Regions from separate parts of the Paenibacillus sp. FSL K6-1217 genome, predicted to be linked through region 1. Evidence: riboswitches for the same ligand, from Rfam matches in the RefSeq annotation. Region 1 holds a riboswitch; the other holds the start of a gene.
The links. Region 1 has a riboswitch for glycine ahead of MHH28_RS21480 (amino acid permease). Riboswitches for the same ligand answer to the same signal wherever they lie in the genome.
Positions count from the first base shown of each region.

Region 2: another riboswitch for glycine. It lies ahead of gcvT (glycine cleavage system aminomethyltransferase GcvT); the one in region 1 lies ahead of MHH28_RS21480 (amino acid permease).

Region 1 is NZ_CP150271.1:4,882,690-4,890,402, forward strand. It holds gene MHH28_RS21465 (DUF4386 domain-containing protein) at 1-86, shown strand, start outside; gene MHH28_RS21470 (Crp/Fnr family transcriptional regulator) at 43-639, opposite strand; gene MHH28_RS21475 (helix-turn-helix transcriptional regulator) at 688-1,635, opposite strand; gene MHH28_RS21480 (amino acid permease) at 1,669-3,045, opposite strand; glycine riboswitch at 3,259-3,338, opposite strand; gene MHH28_RS21485 (ABC transporter permease) at 3,615-4,568, shown strand; gene MHH28_RS21490 (carbohydrate ABC transporter permease) at 4,584-5,498, shown strand; gene MHH28_RS21495 (ABC transporter substrate-binding protein) at 5,568-7,166, shown strand; gene MHH28_RS21500 (histidine kinase) at 7,356-7,713, shown strand, end outside.
Region 2 is NZ_CP150271.1:4,422,017-4,429,729, forward strand. It holds gene uvrA (excinuclease ABC subunit UvrA) at 1-210, opposite strand, end outside; gene uvrB (excinuclease ABC subunit UvrB) at 783-2,774, opposite strand; gene MHH28_RS19545 (flagellar motor protein) at 2,956-3,741, shown strand; gene MHH28_RS19550 (flagellar motor protein MotB) at 3,738-4,634, shown strand; gene gcvH (glycine cleavage system protein GcvH) at 4,735-5,127, opposite strand; glycine riboswitch at 5,313-5,410, shown strand; gene gcvT (glycine cleavage system aminomethyltransferase GcvT) at 5,595-6,719, shown strand; gene gcvPA (aminomethyl-transferring glycine dehydrogenase subunit GcvPA) at 6,716-7,713, shown strand, end outside.

The DNA.
Region 1 (7,713 bases):
CGATGACCGCCGGGGAGCTGGGGCTTGGGATCTGGCTGCTGTTCAGAATTCCGGCTCCGCGCGTTCACGCTGCAGCCGCTTCTTAATCCGGCTCAGGGACTCCGGGGTCATGCCGAGATAGCTGGCCAGCTGATGCTGGGGGACGCGGCTGATTAATCCGGGTCTGGTATGCATCAGGGTCTTCAGACGGTGTTCGGGGGAAGAGGCTACAAATGCAGCGAATTCCTCCTGCATCTGACCGAAGTTCTCCTCGATCATCCGGCGGGTCATCAGCTCCAGTTGCGAATGCTTGGCATACATGGCCTGCTGCGTATTCAGTGCACCTACAACCAGAACGCAGTCCTCCAGACAAGTCAGGCTGTATTCCGAAGAGGTATCCTCCTTATGCGCATTGAAGATAGCGATGGCCTGCTCCTCTGTATACAAGTTAGAGGTGATATCGCGGCCTGTAGCGTCCACGCTGTGCTGCCGCACACATCCTTTTAACACGAAATAGCACTTACCCGGAACCTCTCCCTGTCTCAGCAGAGTGGTTCCTTTGCTGTATTCCTCAACAAGAATCTCATCCAGAATGGCCTGCTGCTCCTCTTCACTGAGAGAGGTCAGGCGGGTCATATATTGGCGTAACTGGTGCTTCATGTCCGTAACTCCTCACAATGAAATTTCCCCCCGGGTCACTATGTTATGTCAGTAGCGTTCCAGCATTCTCGCCGCTTCCTCCCGCACAAGCTTCCGCAAGGCTTCCGGCTCCAGAACAACCGCCCCCGCTCCCCAGCAAAGCACCCATTGCAGCAGGTCCTCGGGCTGGCGAACGCGGAAGGTCATATGCCTGCCGTCCTCCCGGTCCTCCGCAGACTCCAGATAAAAGTTACCCGATTCAGCCGCCTTGCCGGCTATATCGGAATCCACCCGGATGCACACGCGCACCTGGCGGTCATCCTCGGGCTGATACGCCTGGAGATCGAAATCCGCAGGCGGCTGGAACCGGTCATCCAGAACGGTGAGCTCCCTCATCCGGGATAACCGGAAATGACGGATCTCCTGCCGCAGCCCGCACCAGGCGACCAGGGTCCAGGCGCCTCTGTTCAGAACAAGTCCATAGGGCGAGGCGATACGGACACTCCGGTGACTTCCGTCGGCCTCCTGCCGGGGCTTCGTATATTCGAAGCTAATCTTACGCTGCTCCAGGATCGCGCTGCGGATCTGTTCCATATATTCCTTGTCTGCTTCCAGCAGCCGGTCTTTGCCGGTGGTGAGCAGACGGATGCTCTTGCGTATCCGGGAGGCGTTGTCCCGGACCTCGCCCGTCAGCACCGCTTCAAGCTTCCGGCCCGCTGCGGATGCCCGGGTACCATACTCCGCGTCGAACCGCTGCTCCACGAAATCCGTCCCGATCAGCAGGGTCACTGCCTCCTCGGCCGTGAAGCTGACCGGGGGCAGGAAATACCCCTTCACCAGTGAATATCCCTGACCTGTAGCCCCTACCACCGGCACTCCGGCTTCACTTAGCGCCTGGATATCGCGGTAGATGGTTCTTACGCTAGTCTCGAAGACGGACGCCAGATCCTCTGCCCGTACGACCCCTTTGCGCTGCAGCTCCAGTACGATGGCTAACATGCGGTCTGTTTTGTTCATGCGGCGCTGCACCCTCTTCTTCCTGAAATCAGTTTATGTATTGATTATACTGATTTCCTGCCCTTTTTTCTCCTTACGGCTTCTAATGGAGTACAGGACGAACAGCAGAATGAACCAGAGCGGGGTGAACAGCAGCGCCGGACGGGTCTCATCGGCAAAGAGCATGATGATCAGAATGGCGGCGAACAGCGTCAGGACGGCATAGTTAATGACCGGGGTGAACGGCGCTTTAAATTTGGAAGCGGCATGTAAGTCCGGACGGTTCCTTTTATACTTGATATGGCAGACCAGCACAACGCCCCAGACCCAGATGAAGCAAATGGCGCTGATCGTAGTCACAATCCCGAAGGCCTGACCCGGAATAAGCTTGCTGAGCAGCGCCCCGGCAGAGATCACCAGTGTGGAGAGGAATAAGGAATTCGCAGGCACATGATTCCGGTTCAGCTTGCCAAGCTGCGGCGAGGCCTGATTCCGTCTGCTCAGATTGTAGAGAATCCGGCTGGTCGAGAACATCCCGCTGTTGCAGGCGGAGGCCGCCGAGGTTAAGACAACGAAATTGATAATCCCCGCGGCCACCGGAATCCCGACCAGACTGAAGGTGCGCACGAACGGACTTTCAGACGCGCTAAGCTGGTTCCAGGGATTAATGCACAGCAGCACGAAGAGCGCGCCGACATAGAAGAAGAGAATCCGCAGCGGAATTTTGTTGATCGCGGACGGGATGTTTTTCTCAGGATTAGCCGTCTCCGCTGCCGATACCCCCACCAGCTCCACGCCGACATAGGCGAATACCACCATCTGGAAGGAGAACAGGAAGCCCTTCACCCCGTTCGGGAACACGCCCCCGTGCTCCCAGAGATTGCGCACCGACACTGAGCCTGCATCTGTCTTGAACTGGGTCACCAGCAGGACAATCCCCAGGCCGATCAGAGCCAGAATCGTAACCACCTTGATCAGAGCAAACCAGAATTCGAGTTCGCCGAAGCTTTTGACCGTGAGCAGATTGAGCCCGAGCAGAATGATCAGGCAGATCACGGCAGGCACCCACTGCGGAATATCGAACCAGTACTGCACATAGACGCCCACCGCAATCACATCGGCCATCGCCGTCATAATCCAGCAGAACCAGTAGGTCCAGCCTGTAATGAAGGCCGCGCGCGGCCCCAAGTAATCCTCAGCAATATCTGTAAAAGATTGATACCCCGCCTTCGAGAGCAACAGCTCCCCCAGCGCCCGCATCACAAAAAACACGGCAACCCCCACGATCAGATACGTGAGCATGATGGAGGGCCCAGCCTGCTGGATAGCTTTGCCCGATCCCAGGAATAATCCTGTACCAATCGTACCTCCGATAGCAATAAGCTGAACATGCCGGTTCGCCAGCTCCCGCTTCAATTCTGTCTGTGCCATTCCTGTTTCCCCCTTAATATATATGACGCTTTCCTGCCGGGTAACGCACAATAACCCCACCAAGTGGAGATTCCGCTCCGATGATTACTCAGATACTTTGCGTGGACCCCATAACAAAAAGGAGACTGGATATCATCCAATCTCCCGGTTCAAAAAGAAGTTCCAAATAAGCATCAAGCAGCAGCGGCTAAGCCGCACGGCTAAACACAAATCCGGTACTCTTCTGTCCTTCTGCCTGAGATTGTGAACCCTTCGGCGCTGCGGAACTCCGCAGTCTCTCCAGAAGCTGCTCCTGCTATAGTGTGATCCATAGCAATCATAGCTCTTGTACTGTATTAAATTGGTGATGCGTTAATGCATTCCGATATTCTAACATATTACTTGCAATGTGAACATTACTCTGTGAAAAAAGTCGCAATGCTCCTCCTGCATTTTGCGGGATGAGGTCATTTTTGAATAAACGGGGTCATTTGCAAGAGAGAATTCGGTTCAACCGCTCTACTATAATAAATTCATCCAGAACAAGTAGAGTGAGGTTAGAACCTATGGCAAATCCCGCGACAAAAGCTTTGACCCCCCCATCCTATGCACAGCCCAAGAGCCGCTTCGGCCGGCTGCTGCACAATATTGTGAGATACCGGGTGCTGCTGCTGATGCTGCTGCCGACATCCATTATCTTTTTCATCAACTGCTACATTCCGATGTTCGGCTTATTCATCGCCTTCAAGAACATTAACTACATCGACGGCATCCTGGGCAGTCCCTGGGCGGGACTCGACAACTTCCGGTTCCTGTTCGCCACCTCCGATGCCCTGCGGGTAACCATCAACACCGTAGGCTACAACGTAGTCTTCATTATCTCCGGCCTGATTCTCTCGGTCTCGCTGGCGATTGCCATCAATGAGGTGCGCAGCAAGCTGGCCTCGAAGTTCTTCCAGACCGTCATGATTATGCCGAACTTCCTGTCCATGGTCGTTGTCAGCTTCATCGTCTATGCCTTCCTGCACCCGGAATACGGCTTCCTGGTCAAGCATATTCTGCCGATGTTCGGCTATTCCTCGGTGAATGCCTATATGCATCCTAACGCATGGCCTTACATTCTGTGGATCACCAAAATGTGGCACTCCATCGGGATCGGCAGCGTCATCTACCTTGCCGCCATTACCGGGATCAGCGAAGAGCTGTACGAAGCTGCGGTGATGGACGGCGCCAGCAAATGGCAGCAGATCACCAAGATTACCCTGCCGCTGCTTACACCGATCATGGTGATTCTCACGATTCTTAACATGGGCGGCATCTTCCGCTCTGACTTCGGGCTGTTCTACCATGTGACCCTGGACTCTGGTGCGCTGCGCTCAACTACGGACGTTATTGACACCTATGTCTACCGGGGCCTGATCCAGCTCAACGACCTGGGGATGTCCTCTGCGGCGAACTTCTATCAATCGGTCGTCGGCTTCTTCCTGGTCATAGGTGCGAACGCTCTGGCCCGCAAGCTGAACCGCGATACGGCGCTTTTCTAGAAACGGAGGATTCTAATGACTACTGCATCCCGAAGCAACCCTTATACCAAAGGCTCCACTACCGCCCAGATTATTCTGAATGTGTTCTTCATCGCCTTCAGCCTGGCATGTATCCTGCCGATTGTGCTCATTGTCGCTATCTCCTTAACCAATGAGAAGACATTGACGCTGCAGGGTTACAAATTCTGGCCCGATCATATCGATGCGTCCGCTTACCAATATCTGTTCAAGCATTCGGAGACACTGGTTAAGGCGTATGGCGTCAGCCTGACGGTTACGATTATCGGAACGGTTCTGGCTGTGCTGCTGATTGCGCTGTATGCGTACCCGCTCTACCGGAAGGATTTTCCTTTTAAAAAGACATTCAACTTCTATCTCCTGATCACCATGCTGTTCTCGGGCGGACTTGTGCCCTTCTATCTGCTGTACGTGAACTATCTTGATCTGAAGGACTCGCTGGTTGCGCTAATCCTGCCCGGCCTGTCCAATGCCTTCTATATCTTCATTACCCGCACCTTCTTCCAGCAGACGATTCCCGAGGAGATGATTGAATCCGGCAAGCTGGACGGGGCTTCGGAATGGCGGATCTTCTTCCAGCTCGTGCTGCCGATCTCCCTGCCTGTGCTGGCTACAATCGGTCTGTTCACTACGCTGATGTATTGGAATGACTGGTTCAACTCCATGCTATTCATTAATGATACCAACAAGTTCTCCCTCCAGTACGTCATGATTCAGATGATCCGGCAGGCGGAATTCTTCAAGACCCAGCTTGCGGGCAGCGGTGTGGCTCTGATGGTACAGGAGTCCGTTCCGACCGAGAGTCTGCGGATGGCTATGGTCGTGCTGTCGATTGGTCCGATTCTGTTCATCTATCCGTTCTTCCAGAAGTACTTCACCAAGGGCCTTACTATAGGGGCAATCAAAGGCTAAGCGGTCTGACTCTGGCGTAATTGCCGGTTAGAATATATGATCTAATTATCATTGAGGAGGTTCATACAAATGAGAACAACCAGAAGCTCGGGCGCGGTGCTTACTGCCCTAACCGCCGTGATACTGGGCATTACCGGATGTGGTGGCGGCAACTCAGGTGCAAATCCCCCATCCAAGTCAGAATCGACAGCAGCGGCCACAACCGCAGCAGGCAAGGAAGGCGGCACTACTCCTGACACCTCTACGTTCCGGAAGTTAACCGTTTACACGGTCGGGAATTTCCCGCAAAATGATACCAAGGCGGTTGTAGATGAGATCAACAAGTATCTCAAAGAGAAAATCAACGCCGAGATTGATTTCCAGGGACTCCCTTGGTCCTCCTGGGCCGAGAAGATGGCACTGGCTTATCAATCCGGGGAACAAGTCGATCTGACCTTCGCCCCTAACTGGGCGGACTTCGCCAATAACGTCGCCAAAGGCGCGTTCCTCCCGCTTGATGATCTGTTAGCCAAATACGGACAAGGCATCAAGGAGACTCTTGATCCCCGCTTCCTGGACGGCGGCACGGTAGACGGCAAAATCTATGCGATTCCTACCAATAAGGAAATTGGCGAGAGCCATACCATCATGTTCCGCAAGGATCTGGTAGATAAATACGGATTCGATGTGAACTCGATTGAGACGCTGGAGGATCTGGAGCCATGGCTGCAGACGATCAAGGAGAAGGAACCAGCCATCGCGCCGATCTGGTTGTCCGGCAGCGGCTCCGATACGCTGGGCTACTTCGACAAGACCAGAGAGAGCATGAAGGAGAACTTCCGTTATGAGCTGGTTGCCGGCGCTCCCGCCGGGATTGTCCTGGATACCAAGACCGATAAGATGGTGATCAGCTCGATGGAATCCGACACGGCGATCTACCGGATGAAGCTCTACGGCGACTGGTTCAGCAAGGGCTACATCAATAAGGATGCGGCAACGACCAAGACCAGCACTGAAGACGCATTCAAGGCAGGGAAAACCTGGATGAAATTCGGCTCCGACAAACCGGATTCCGACAAGGAAGATTCCATTGCCACCGGCATTGAGCTGGTGAAGCTGAAGGGCAATGAGCCCGAGATCAGCACGGCCAGCGTCAGCAACTCCATGATGGCTATCGGACGCACCTCGGTTGATCCTGAGCGGACGATGATGCTGCTAAACCTGCTGCATACTGACCCGGTTCTGGTTAATCTGATTGACTTCGGTGTAGAAGGACGGCAGTATGTCAAGGTAGAGGGCAAGGATAACTTCATCAAGCTTCCTGACGGCATTGCTACCCGTGCCGATACAGGCTGGGCGCCGGGCATTGAATGGATGTTCGGTAATCAGACAATAACCTACTTGTGGGAAGGCGAAAGTGCTGATAAATGGGAGAAGTTCAAGGCCTATAACGAGAGCGCCCATAAAGTGAAGTCCTTCGGCTTCAACTTCAATACCGACGCTGTCAAAACCCAGGTCTCCGTAGTCAGCAATATTATCAAGGAATTCCGCCCGCTGCTGGAAACGGGCAGCCTGGGTGTAGATAAGGTGCTTACGGAATACAATAAGAAGCTGAAGGCTAACGGCATTGAAGAGATCCGTGCCGAGGTTCAGAAGCAATATGATGCCTGGAAAGCCAAACAATCCTAAACAAACAAGTGAAAACGACTATGCCGTCCTTTTTAGGGACGGCACCCGTTTCAGCGAGAAATATAAGGATAAGTTGTCATGTGGAACATACAAATTCTTATATTTTAGGCTAAGGGGAAGGACGGCTGCCGTCCTTCCCCTTTCCTGCCGCTCAGCGTGCGCATGTACCTAAGGATAAGGGGGAAGACTATGAAATTATCATTGCGGTTCAAAGTGAGTGCCCTTGTCCTGCTGCTGGTCACGCCGCTGTTCCTCTTTCTTTCTTATACCAATCTCTACTCCACCAACATTGTCCGGGAGAAGGTGGCGAAGTCCGCTTCGGACACCTTGACCCTTCACTTGGGTACACTCGATGAGCTGCTGGAGCAGACCAGCCATTATCTGCTGCGGACGGCCAATGAGAACATGCTGCTGGAGCTCTATTCCGACAGCGGACCGGACAGCGTCAATTATTACCTGTCCATCCGCAAGCTGATGGACCAGTGGTACAGCGATGTCAGCTACTACACCATTATCCGCAGCGTCTTCGTCTATCATCAGGACCGGG
Region 2 (7,713 bases), 460 kb from region 1:
CATCTGGCCCAGGAACTGGCGGGCATAGGCAGACAAAGACTCTACATACCGGCGTTGTCCCTCGGCGTAGATGGTGTCGAAGGCCAGGGAGGATTTACCCGAACCGCTCAGTCCCGTCAGCACGACGAAGCGGTCACGCGGAATCGTTACGTCGATGTTCTTGAGATTGTGGGCCCTTGCGCCCTTGATTACTATACTTTCATGTGCCAACGGTACCTCTCCTTTACTAGAAACAATTGAAATGCGAAACATTTTGGGAAAATATTTTCGATCCCTCCCAAACCCTCCCTTCCAAGGGAGGGCCCCAAGGGTTGCACCCTCTGGACACCCGCAAAGTTGGCGGAAGGAATTAGGCGGGGGAATGGACGACTACTGGGGCTATGGGCCCGCTAACCCCTACGGGGCCGCTATACTTCAAGATCAGGCTACGGCTCGCTGCCGCTTGCCGCAGACGCTGTCCCTCCGGGATACGCGCTAAAGCTTAACGGCACGCTGTCCCTTCGGGATACGCGCTAAGGGCTTAACGGCACGCTGTCCCTCCGGGATACGCGCCAAGAGCTTATCAGCACACTGTCCCTTCGGGATACGCGCTAAGGGCTTAACAGCACGCTGTCCCTCCGGGATACGCGCTAAGAGCTTAACTGCGGGCTGTTCCTGCGGAATGCGCAAAAGGCTTCAACAGCACGCTGTCCCTCCGGGATATGCAAGGGCATTGCCCCCTTATCTTCAAAAAGAACGGCCTGAATAGCGCCGTTCCCTGGATCGTAAACTTCAGCGCCGGGTTACTCGGCCCGCAGCTCAAGCAAGGCATCGCGCAGCTCGGCGGCGCGCTCGAATTGCAGGTTCTTGGCGGCGTCCTTCATCTCGGCCTCCAGACGCTGCATCAGGCTCTGCTTGTCTTTCTTGTTCAACTTGCCGCCGACACCGGTGAGGTAATCGGCCTTGGACTCGGCCACCTTGGTTGCCTCGATGATATCGCGCACCTTCTTGTTGATGGTCGTGGGGGTAATCCCGTGCTTCTCATTATGGGCGATCTGAATCTCACGGCGGCGCTGGGTCTCGCTCATCGCCTTCTCCATAGAATCTGTAATGCGGTCGCCATACAGGATGACACGGCCGTCCGAGTTACGGGCGGCCCGGCCAATCGTCTGAATCAGCGAACGCTCGGAGCGGAGGAATCCTTCCTTGTCGGCATCCAGGATAGCGACAAGGGAGACCTCAGGCAGGTCGAGCCCTTCTCTGAGCAGGTTAATCCCGACCAATACATGGAATGTACCGAGCCGGAGATCGCGCAGGATGGCCATACGTTCCAGTGTCTTGATGTCGGAGTGCATATAACGCACTTTGATCCCGATCTCCTTGAAGTAGTCGGTAAGGTCCTCTGACATCTTCTTCGTAAGGGTTGTAACCAGTACACGCTCATCGCGTTCGACCCGGTCACGGATCTCACTGATCAGATCATCAATCTGTCCCTCGGTTGGACGCACTTCAATGATCGGATCAAGCAGACCGGTAGGACGGATAATCTGCTGCACCATCGTATCGCAGTGTTCCATCTCATAAGGTCCCGGTGTAGCGGACACATATATAATCTGGCTCACCTTGTCTTCGAATTCCTCGAACTGCAGCGGCCGGTTATCCAGCGCAGACGGCAGGCGGAACCCATGCTCCACCAGTACCGTCTTACGCGCACGGTCACCATTGTACATCGCCCGGATCTGCGGAAGCGTAGCGTGGGACTCATCAATCACAATCAGCATATCATCCGGGAAATAGTCCATTAAAGTATAGGGAGTGGCTCCCGGCTCACGGAAGGTAAGCGGACCGGAATAGTTCTCAATCCCAGAGCAAAAACCGACTTCCTTCATCATCTCAATATCATAACGGGTCCGTTGCTCCAGCCGCTGGGCTTCCAGCAGCTTGCCTGCTTCACGGAGCACAGCCAGCCGTTCCTCCAGCTCACGCTCAATATTAACAAGGGCAACACGCATCGTCTCTTCCTGAGTGACAAAGTGGGACGCCGGGAAGATCGCAATATGATCGCGTTCGCCGATCAGCTCGCCTGTCAGAACGTCTATTTCGGTAATCCGTTCGATCTCGTCTCCGAACAGCTCTACACGAATCGCATGTTCGCCCTGAGACGCCGGGAAGATCTCAACCACATCCCCGCGCACACGGAACGTACCCCGTACGAAATTGATATCATTACGCTGATACTGGATATCTACAAGCCTGCTCAGAATCTGATTGCGCGGCTTCTCCATCCCTACCCGCAGCGAGAGCAGCAGGCTTCCGTATTCCTTCGGCGAACCGAGACCATAAATACAGGACACACTCGCCACTATAATGACGTCACGGCGTTCGAACAACGAGCTGGTCGCTGAGTGGCGGAGCTTGTCGATTTCTTCATTTATGCTGGAGTCTTTCTCAATGTAGGTATCGGAGGAAGGAATGTACGCCTCTGGCTGGTAGTAGTCGTAGTAACTGACGAAGTAATCAACGGAATTGCTCGGAAAAAATTCTTTGAACTCACTCGCCAGCTGCGCAGCCAGCGTCTTGTTGTGCGCGATGACCAGCGTCGGCCGGTTCAACTTGGAAATTACTTGTGCGATGGTAAAGGTCTTGCCTGTACCCGTCGCTCCCAGCAGCGTCTGGTGCTTCTTGCCCTGCCGGATGCCGTCTACTAACTCTTCTATGGCATGAGGCTGATCGCCCTGGGGTGTATACTCGGACTCCAGTTCAAAAGTCTTCGTACTGACGACAAGTTCACTCATTTGCCCGTCTCCCCTCTATCGTCTAAAATATATGAATATATTATAATTGTAACCAAATAGCTTCCTCCTCCATACCATGCTGAAAAATATGGAAGATAGGAATGCACGTTCCCGTTTATTATACAGCGTTGCCCAGACTGTTGCAAACCATAATATATAGAAATTTAAGGAGCCTGAACTTATGGATTTCACTACAATTATCGGCCTGCTGGCCGGGATTGCCGCTATGATTGGCGGCTTTCTGTGGGAAGGCGGCAGCATCGAAGGCCTGCTGCAGCCCAATGCAGCCCTGATCGTGTTCGGCGGCACCCTGGCGGCGGTACTCGTCAGCTTCCCGGCGTCCAAGCTCCGCAGCATTCCGGCGGCGCTCCGCCTGGCTTTTGGCAGACAGCGGGATACCAGCCGGGAACAAGCTGAGGAGCTGATCGCCATGGCTGCCCTCACGCGGCGCGGCGGCGTTCTCGCTCTGGAGAAACGGGCGGAGGAGCATCCCGATCCCTTCACCCGTGAAGGCCTGTTTCTGATCGTCGACGGCAATGACCCTGATCAGGTCCGGCAGATCCTGGAGCTTGGGATGGATGCCAAGGAACTGAAATATGAAGGCTATGCCAAAATATTCGAAGCCGCCGGCGGGTACGCACCCACCATGGGGATTATCGGCACCGTTATGGGGCTGATCCGGGTACTCAGCAATTTAACGGACCCTTCCCATCTGGGCGCGTCCATTGCCGTAGCTTTTACAGCCACGCTCTATGGCGTAGCCAGCGCCAATCTTATCTTTTTACCCATTGCCTCCAAAATCAAATCCCGCAGCCAAAGTGAGCTCGGGACCATGGAGATGCTGCTTGTCGGCATTCTGTCCCTGCAGAACGGGGATCACCCGCATCTGGTCCGCCAAAAGCTGGCTCCCTTCCTGGCAGACGCCCCTAAGCGCAGCACCGGTACCAGCCCGGGGGACCCGCTATGAGACAAAGAAACCGCCGGCAGCCCCGCGCCGCCGCAGGCAATGAGAGCCGGGACCGCTGGATGATTACCTACGCGGATCTGATCACACTTCTGCTTATTTTCTTCGTGATTCTGTATGCCATGAGCAGCCTGGATTCGCAGAAATATGCCATTGTGAGCGGCTCCTTATCGGATACCTTCAAAAGCGGGAGTGCAGTGCTGGAGGGCGGAAGCGGCGTGCTGGAGGGCAATCAGGAAATCACCGGAACGGATGTATCGAAGGACCATAATGAAGACAGTGGCACCGCTGGCGGTCCTTCTGCTCCAGGCTCTGTGAATGCGAACGGGGGAAATGGAGCCGGGGCAGATAATCCTGCAACCGGACAAGAGGGCGATGGGGCTTCACACGAGCCGTCGGCGCGCGAGCTTGCTTTTCGTGAACAGGAGGCGAAGCTGGCTGCGCTTATGGGTGTCATCACCCAGTACGTGGAGGAGAATAACCTGGGGGAACAGATTTTCGTTGCAGACAAGCCGCAGGGCATTGCCATCACGCTGAGTGACCGGTTCCTGTTCGATGCGGGCCAAGCGGAGCTGAAATCGCCTGCCCTCCCTGCACTGCGCCAGCTCTCCGGCCTGTTCCGCGGCATCGGCGCGACCATCAGCATCGAAGGCCACACCGACAATGTTCCCGTCACCCCAGGATCAGTCTACAGGGACAACTGGGAGCTTTCCGGTGCCCGTGCCCTCTCTGTCCTACGCTTCTTTTTGGATAAAGAGGGGCTGAGCCCTGCTACCTTCCAGTACGCGGGTTATGCCGATACCCGGCCTGCTTACGATAATACAACCGCCGAGGGCAAGCAGCGGAACCGCCGGGTTGAACTGATTGTGCTGCGGCAGCTTCAGGAGAAGGAATAGCCTATAGACGCAAAAAGACAGACCTCTCACATTAGTAACATCTAATGTAACAAAGAGAAGTCTGCCGTATTAACAGCCGCTTTCGCAAATATGCTAACTCTTACTCGCCAACCAGTTCCTTGTACGCAGCCGCATCCAGCAAGCCGGTTACGGCCTCTGCGAACTCAGCGTCCAGCTCCAGCTCAAAAATCCATCCGCCTCCGTACGGCTGATCGTTGATCAGCTCCGGGCTGGCCTCCAGCGCATCGTTGATCTTGGTCACCTTACCTGATACAGGGGAATACAGCTCCGATACCGTCTTCACGGATTCGATACTGCCTACGCTGTCGCCTGCGGAGATCGCCGCGCCGACCTCCGGGAATTCGACAAACACGATATCGCCCAGCAGATGCTGCGCATGGTCCGTAATCCCTACACGTACTACACGTCCCTCGCCCTGCTGTGCCCATTCATGCTCTTCGCTGTATAGCAGGTTGTCAAGCACTTCACTCATTTCCAAGCCGCCTCTTTTCCGTAGTTGGAGTTCTAAATTTAGTTATAGCCTAAGTTATCGGCTTGCCGAATGTCAATATAACTGACAGTAAAATTAAATTTGTCAACTTTTTGACGTTTTTTTGATTGACAGGGCGGAGGGTTACCCGGTTTAATGGAGTCAGCAGAAAAACATATGGTTGGCGAATGATGGCATAGGGAGAGACTGTCTCACAGGAAGACAGCGCCGAAGGAGTAAGCCCGGGATGGGTGAATCTCTCAGGCAAAAGGACCTTTGCCGGACGCATCTCTGGAGAGCATCCAGGCCTGCAGCATAGGCCGCACGGATCACCAACGGGGAAACCTGCACCAGAAGCGGCAGGGTAACTCTCAGGTACAAAGGACAGAGCGAAAGTCCATTTATGCATGCGTGCATAATGGCTTTCGCCTGTCCTTTTTCGTATGTAACCAGACCAAGGGAGTGACGAGATGGAAGCTTTGAGAAGAACGCCTTTTTATGATCTCTATGCCGCTTATGCGGATTCCAGATGTATTGATTTCGGCGGCTGGGAGCTGCCGGTGCAGTTCACGGGCATCGTGAAGGAGCATGAAGCCGTCCGTGAACGGGCCGGACTGTTCGATGTATCCCACATGGGGGAATTCATGGTTACCGGAGAGGGCGCTGAAGCCTTCCTCCAGAGAATGACCACCAATGATGTCAGCCGCCTGGAAGACGGCGCGGCGCAGTATACTCTCATGCTCTATCCAAGCGGCGGAGTGGTGGACGATCTGCTCGTATACCGGCTGGGGGAGGAGCGTTACATGCTTGTCGTCAATGCGTCGAATATCGACAAGGACTTCCAGTGGCTGCTGGAGCATCTTACCGCTGAATTCAGCGGTGTCACCCTGAAGAATATCTCGGACCAGACCCTACTGCTCGCTTTGCAGGGACCGCTGGCGGAGACGATTCTGGCCCAGGTCACAGAGGCGCCTCTAACAGAGCTTAAGCCGTTCCACTTCATCGAACACGCTGAAGTTTGCGGCGTCACCGTCCTGCTCTCCCGTACCGGATATACCGGCGAAGACGGCTTCGAGCTGTATGCTCCCGCAGATACTGCAGCAGCACTCTGGAACGGCCTGCTGGCCGCAGGCGCTCCGCATGGCCTGACGCTTGCCGGACTCGGCGCACGCGATACGCTCCGCTTCGAAGCTAAGCTGCCGCTGTACGGCCAGGAGCTGTCGGCGGAGATTACGCCGCTTGAAGCCGGTGTCCAGTTCTTCGTGAAGCTGGATGCAGGCGATTTCATCGGCCGTGACGCCCTGCTGAAGCAGAAGCAAGCCGGTCTGCCCCGGCGTCTTGTGGGCCTGGAGATGATCGACCGCGGCATTCCCCGCTCCCACTACCCCGTATTCGCGGACGGAGTGAAGATCGGTGAAGTCACCACCGGTACCCAGTCCCCGACCCTGAAGCGGAATCTCGGACTCGCCCTGCTGGACGCTGCCTATACGGAGATCGGCACAGAGGTGTACGTGGAGATTCGCGGCAAGCAGCTCAAGGCTGCCGTCATCAAAGCCCCATTCTACAAAAGAAGCCAAGGAGTGAAGCCGCAATGAAGCACCGCTATCTGCCTATGACCGAGCAAGACCGCGCAGAAATGATGGAGACCGTAGGCATCCAGTCTATCGATGAGCTGTTCGCCGATATTCCGCAGTCTGTCCGTTACCAGGGGACCCTGCCGATGTCCGGCGCCCTGGACGAATACGCACTGCTTCGCCATATGAAGGGGCTCGCAGACAAGAACGCCGATTTCGACACCCACACCAGCTTCCTCGGCGCCGGATTATATGACCACCATGTTCCGGTCGTGATCAACCATGTGATTTCGCGTTCGGAATTCTATACCGCCTACACCCCCTATCAGCCGGAGATCAGCCAGGGCGAGCTTCAGGCCATCTTTGAATTCCAGTCCTATATCTGTGAGCTGACCGGGATGAAGGTCGCCAATGCCAGCATGTATGACGGCTCAACGGCCCTGTCCGAAGCGGCTGTGCTGGCCGCAGGTGCCACCAAACGCAAGAAGCTGATTGTCTCCCGTACGGTTCACCCGGAAGCGCGTCAGGTGCTGCGTACCTCCGCCAACGCCTGGGGCCTGCAAATTGTAGAGATTGACTATGCTGACGGAGTAACGGATCTCGCCAAGCTGGCCGAAGCCATCGACAGCGATACCGCTGCTGTTCTGGTCCAGTCCCCCAACTTCTTCGGCGGTATTGAGGATCTGCGCCAGATTGAGCCGCTGATCCATGCGGTCAAGGGACTGCTTGTGGTCAGCGCGAACCCCATTGCGCTTGGCGTATTGGAGTCCCCCGGACGACTTGGTGCAGACATCGTAGTCGGCGACGCGCAGCCGCTGGGGATCGCCGCGTCACTGGGCGGCCCGACCTGCGGATTCTTCGCGGTGGCTGAGCCGCTCATGCGCCGGATGCCGGGCCGGATCGTCGGCCAGACGGTGGACCGGAATGGCAAGCGCGGCTTCGTGCTGACGCTGCAAGCCCGCGAACAGCATATCCGCCGTGAGAAGGCGACCTCGAATATCTGCTCCAATCAGGC